Regions from separate parts of the Mesobacillus subterraneus genome, predicted to be linked through region 2. Evidence: riboswitches for the same ligand, from Rfam matches in the RefSeq annotation. Region 2 holds a riboswitch; the other holds the start of a gene.

Region 1 (3,151 bases), 120 kb from region 2:
ATAACCAAAGAGAAGGTGAAGTTTTGAAACAACGAGATTTATTCTTAGCGTTTTTTCGCGTGGGAATCCTTGGCTATGGAGGCGGCCCGTCTTCGATTCCGCTTGTACATAAGGAAGTGGTAGAAAAATATAAATGGATGGACTCTGATGAGTTCGGTGATGTCCTTGCTTTGGGAAATGCACTGCCAGGCCCGATTGCTACGAAAATGGCTGGCTATATAGGCTATCGAGTAGGGGGATATCTTGGCATGATCAATGCTCTGGCAGCAACGATGATCCCGGCGATTATCCTGATGATCCTCCTCTTGACCGGCCTGAACTCATACAAAGATGAGCCATGGGTGAAAGGTATGGCGGAGGCTGTTGTTCCAGTTGTTGCAGTCATGCTTGCTGTCCTTACATGGGATTTTATCAAGAAGTCAGGTAAATCAAAGCTTGGATGGGTCTGGACAGCTGTGGCGCTAATAGGCAGTCTGGTTCTTCTTCAATTCTTCAATCTGCATCCCGCTATTTTGATTTTTGTCTTGCTGCTCGGTGCCTTGCTGAAAAAAGACCCTGCTCCAGTTGAAAACAAACAAACAGGAGGGGAGCAGCAATGATTTACTTTCATATATTTTTGGACTTTTTCATTCCCGGGATTTTAGGATATGGAGGTGGACCTGCCTCCATACCGTTAATTGAAAATGAAGTTGTTGACCGCTATGAATGGATGTCTGTCAACGAATTCAGTGAAGTGCTGGCAATGGGCAACGCCCTGCCAGGCCCGATTGCAACTAAGATGGCTGGGTATATTGGATATGCAGAAGGCGGAATCCTCGGTGCTATCGTTGGGGTATTTGCCACGGTCGCACCATCCTTAATCCTAATGATCAGCCTGCTCGGACTTTTAATGAAGTTCAAAGATTCCCCGCGTGTCAAAAGGCTGACAATCGTCGTCCGCCCTGTCATTGCCGTCCTTTTAGGAGTCATGACCTATGATTTCTTTTTCTCTTCCTATGAGGGGGTCGGTCTAATGCAGACCATTCTGATTGGCGGAATCAGCTTCATCCTGATGGAAAAATTGAAAGTCCACCCTGCATATGTCATCGCAGGTTCCCTTGTTTACGGCGCCCTTGTTTTATCGTGAACAAGGGTTTTTCTTTTTTTAAAAACATTTCCTTACTCCGACAATCATGTAAGCGGTGTCATTAAAAAACGCTGAAAAAACTATATTGACAAATATATCAGATAGTTTTAATATTTCAATTATCGAAATTAATTGAATAAGTTACTTATCAAGAGAGACTGAGGGATTAGGCCCTGTGACGTCCGGCAACCTCCTTTTTAGGAAAGGTGCCACTTCCTGCAGAATGAGTTCATTCTGAAAGATAAGTCGTATAGATGTTTACGATGCCTCTTTCTTTGAATGAAAGAGGCATTTTTATTTTTAGCTCTGTTTGTTGATTTCCGTTCCAGGCGCTTCGCTTCCCGAGGGCAGTGGGGGAGCCTCCTCGGCGCTATATGCGTCTGCGGGGTCTCCCTATGACTTGCTCATGCCGCAGGAGTCTATGCGCCTTCCACTACAATCAACACGGTGTAATAACAAGATTGGGCTTTAACAGAGCCTTATTTTTAAAAAACGGGGGTGCAAACATGATTGAAGTGAAAAGCCTGGTCAAGATATACGAAACGAAAAAAGGGTCAGTTACAGGTGTTGACCATGTTTCATTAAAAGTAGCAAAGGGCGAGATATATGGAATTGTCGGTTATAGCGGTGCCGGGAAAAGTTCTTTGATACGATGCCTGAACCTCCTTGAAAAGCCGACATCAGGAGAGATACATATTGACGGAGTAGAGCTTACTTCTTTGAATAAAAATGACCTTAGAAAGGCGCGCTTGAAAATTGGGATGATCTTTCAGCATTTCCATCTTGTCAGCGCAAAGACAGTTAGTGAAAATATTGCATTTGCGTTGAAAGCAGCCGGCCTTCCGAAAGCAAAAATACAGGATAGAGTGACAGAGCTCCTTGATATGGTTGGTCTTTCGGATAAAAAGGATGTCTATCCGGCACAATTGTCAGGCGGACAGAAACAGCGTGTCGGCATCGCCAGGGCGCTGGCGAACAATCCATCAGTGCTTTTGTGTGATGAAGCTACTTCCGCTCTTGATCCGAGCACGACGAAATCGATTCTATCTCTACTTAAAAAGATTAATAGTGAATTGGGGATCACCATTGTCCTCATCACCCATGAGATGGAAGTCGTCAAGACGATCTGTGACAGGATGGCGGTCATGCAGGATGGGAAAATCATTGAAGAAGGCAATGTTTATGATGTTTTCGCGAATCCCCAGCAGACGCTCACAAAGGACTTCGTCAACTCCATCCTTCAATTCGAATTGCCGGAAAGGTTGCTGGAGGAGCGTCAAGGAAAGCTGATCAAGATTTATTTCCAGGGTGAGATTGCTGAAGAGGGTGTCATTTCAGATGTTTTCCAAACCTTTAAGGTGCGCGGCAATATCCTCCATGGGAAAATCGAATATATTCAGGACATTCCACTGGGGATTTTCATCATGGAGGTCACGGGAGAACAAATGGAGATTGAGCGGGCGATTGCCTACATAGCGGCAAGGACGACAAATCTGGAGGTGATTGGTGATGCTGCTTGATAACCTTATTGAACTATTGCCTGAATTGAACAAAGCATTTTTTGAAACAATCTATATGGTTGGCATCTCCATCCTTGTCGCAATAATTGTCGGCTTGCCTACTGGGGTTCTGCTTTTTGTCACTGATAAAGGACTTTTTCTGGAAAATCAAGTTTTTAAAAATATTGCCAGCTTCATCGTCAATATGATTCGCTCGGTTCCATTCATCATCTTGTTGATCGCTCTCTTGCCACTCGCGAATTTGATTGCGGGTTCGACAATCGGGCCGACAGCCGCATCTGTATCTTTATCGGTCGCGGCAATCCCGTTCTTTGCGAGAATCGTAGAACAAAGCTTTCGGGAAATCGATAAGGGTGTCATCGAAGCTGCTGTTGCGACAGGCGCAACGCCGTGGATGATTATTAAAGATGTCCTTATACCAGAGGCTAAGCCTGGCATCGTTCAGGGTGTGACCATCACGATCATCAGCCTTGTTGCCTATTCGGCAATGGCCGGCATTGTCGGC
Region 2 (3,151 bases):
CAAGCTGCAAGTCCTGCTGTTAATACTAATGCTAATAGAGCTAATAACCATTTTTTCAATTCAAATCTCTCCTTTATCTCTTATCTAATTTTCTAGTGAAGTAATCACCAACAAACTGAATCAAAAACACGATAATCAAAATAACGATTGTTGCCATCAAGGTAACATCGTTCCGGCTTCTCTGGAAGCCTTCCATATAAGCCAGATTTCCAAGTCCGCCGGCGCCAATGACCCCTGCCATCGCTGTGTAACTGACGAGCGCGATTGCTGTCACCGTGATACCGGAAACCAATGCTGGCATCGATTCCGGCAATAGCACTTTCCAGATGATCGTTGTTGTTTTCGCACCCATCGATCTTGCTGCTTCAATGACTCCTTTATCAATCTCACGCAAACCAATCTCAACCATCCTTGCGTAAAATGGAGCCGATCCAATGATCAGCGCTGGCAATGCAGCGTTTTCCCCGATCATCGATCCTACGATGAACTTTGTAAAAGGAATCAGAAGGACGATTAAAATAATGAATGGGATTGATCTGAAAATATTAACGATTGCGCTCAATACTAGATTTACCGGTTTGTTTTCCCATATATTACCCTTTGATGTCAAAAAGAGCAGCAGTCCAAGGATCGCTCCAAGAATGAAGGTAGCCACAACAGAGATGGCACTCATGTAGAGGGTTTCAATTGTCGCTTCCCACATTCTGTCCCAGTTGACATTAGGAAATAAATTTTCAGCCATTCGAAATCACCTCCACGCCGACTTCATGCTGGCCAATATACTCTATTGCCCGGCCAAGTTCGCCATCCTCACCATCAAGATGGATGAACAGAGTTCCGTATGAACCATCTTGTGTCTGAGATATTTTACCCTGAACAATATTGACCGTTATTGAAAACTCACGGATCAAATTGGTGATCAGTGGCTGTTCGGTTCCTTCACCGACGAATGTCAGCTGGACAACGCGACCGTGTGGATATCGCTCAAGTAAGTGATCAACAGTTTCCTTTGTTTCCTCAGGTTCGGTCACCTGCTGGACGAATCTCTTCGTAATTGGCTGTTGCGGGTTCTTGAACACTTCCAATACGGGACCTGTTTCAACAATTTTCCCGCCTTCCATGACGGCTACTCTGTGACAGATTTTCCTGATAACATGCATTTCGTGCGTAATCAGTACGATCGTAAGACCAAGTCTCTTATTTATATCAACAAGCAGATCAAGAATCTGGTCGGTTGTCTCTGGATCAAGCGCTGAAGTTGCTTCATCTCCAAGAAGGACTTTAGGGTTATTAGCCAGTGCCCTGGCAATTCCGACCCTCTGCTTTTGACCGCCACTCAACTGGGATGGGTAGGCATCTCCCCGACCCTTAAGACCTACTAGTTCGATTAGCTCTTTAACCCGCTTATCTCTCTCAGATTTAGCTACTCCGGCAATTTCAAGTGGAAACGCGATATTCTCCGCAACCGTTCTTGACCAGAGCAAATTGAAATGCTGGAAGATCATACTGATTTCCTGGCGAGCCTTACGCAATTTAACTCCCTTGATCCTGGAAACTTCCCTGCCAGCTACCACGACAGAACCTGAAGTTGGAATCTCCAGACCGTTCAGCATTCGGATCAAGGTGCTTTTACCGGCCCCACTATAGCCGATGACCCCATATATTTCGCCTTCCTTGACTTCAAGGCTGACATCATCAACCGCTTTAACGTCTCCCTTGCTGGAAGGATAAATCTTTCTGGCATTTTTTATCGTAATCAATTGACTCCCCCTCTTTACACCTACACTTTTTAAAACCATTACATATCCCCTGAAAATTAAGAAGGTTATCAATCTAGTTTCCCATTCCCTAATCGAAAAAATTCAATCTCCAGCAAAAATGGCAATAGACTCAATCTTAAACGAGGATGTTTGTGCTCTAATCATAAATTCTTATTGAACAAGCTTTTCAGCTATAGCTTATTAAGCTTTTTTCAAAAAGGGCAAAATAAAAGCCTTCCTGCAAGTGAGCAGAAAGGCATAGTCATAGTGGATTCCTTTCTCTCATCTGCCAAAGCGATCCGCTTTGTGTGAATTGGCACCATTTCAGCAAGCAATGCTTACTGACGGTTGCCGGGTTTCATAGGGCACATCCCTCCACCTCTCTTGATAAGAGCACGCTATTAAATTATCTAATGTGTTTTAAGTTACGAGTGTGATTGTAGCACGGAGTAAAAAAGGGTGTCAACAAAATTATTTCCGAATACCAATTGGAACCTTATGGATATTAAGCCTTGGCTGGAATTCCTGGTACTCCGGTCGCTTTTTCGATTGCCTGCTCCAGATCTTCAATGATATCCTCGACGTTTTCAATTCCGACTGAAAGGCGAATTAAATCTTCCGGAACTCCGGCTGCTTTAAGACCTTCTGAATCCAGCTGCTGATGTGTGGTGCTTGCAGGATGGATGATCAAGCTTTTTGCATCGCCGACATTCGCGACGTGGGACCATAATTCTAATGAGTTAATAAGCTTTGCTCCCGCTTCCCTACCACCTTCAATCCCAAAAATGACAACTGCACCGGCTCCCTTAGGAAGATAGCGAGCCGCGAGCTTTTTATCAGGGTGTGATTCATAGCCTGGATATCTGATCCAAGTAACAGCAGGATGGGATTCAAGATAATCTACGATTTTACGTGTATTCTCAACATGCTCCTTCATGCGAACATGTAAAGTTTCTATTCCTAGATTGAATTGGAATGCACTCTGTGGACTAATTGCTGGTCCAAGGTCCCGCAAAAGCTGTACTCTTGCTTTTACAATAAATGCGGCAGCTCCAATTGCATCACTATACACAAGGTTATGGTAGCTGGAGTCCGGTTCATTGAATCCTGGGAATTTAGGTGACTTCCAATCGAACTTTCCTCCATCCACAATGACCCCGCCCATGACAGTGCCATTTCCCAATAGCCATTTGGTTGCCGAGTGGACGACGATATCTGCGCCATGTTCAATTGGCCGGCAAAGATATGGTGTCGCAAATGTATTATCGATAATCAGCGGAACACCTGCATCATGGGCAACTTCAGCGACAGCTTCAATATCCAGGACCCTGAGACTTGGATTACCGATTGTTTCTGCATAGACTGCTTTTGTTTTCGGAGTGATCGCTTTT

Evidence for each region. Region 2 has a riboswitch for S-adenosylmethionine ahead of LC048_RS01450 (methionine ABC transporter ATP-binding protein). Riboswitches for the same ligand answer to the same signal wherever they lie in the genome.
Region 1: another riboswitch for S-adenosylmethionine. It lies ahead of LC048_RS02145 (methionine ABC transporter ATP-binding protein); the one in region 2 lies ahead of LC048_RS01450 (methionine ABC transporter ATP-binding protein).

Annotation. Positions count from the first base shown of each region.
Region 1 is NZ_CP129019.1:435,651-438,801, forward strand. It holds gene LC048_RS02135 (chromate transporter) at 24-599, shown strand; gene LC048_RS02140 (chromate transporter) at 596-1,126, shown strand; SAM riboswitch class I at 1,269-1,374, shown strand; gene LC048_RS02145 (methionine ABC transporter ATP-binding protein) at 1,633-2,646, shown strand; gene LC048_RS02150 (methionine ABC transporter permease) at 2,636-3,151, shown strand, end outside.
Region 2 is NZ_CP129019.1:313,236-316,386, reverse strand. It holds gene LC048_RS01460 (MetQ/NlpA family ABC transporter substrate-binding protein) at 1-59, opposite strand, end outside; gene LC048_RS01455 (methionine ABC transporter permease) at 74-742, opposite strand; gene LC048_RS01450 (methionine ABC transporter ATP-binding protein) at 735-1,760, opposite strand; SAM riboswitch class I at 2,040-2,154, opposite strand; gene LC048_RS01445 (O-acetylhomoserine aminocarboxypropyltransferase/cysteine synthase family protein) at 2,266-3,151, opposite strand, start outside.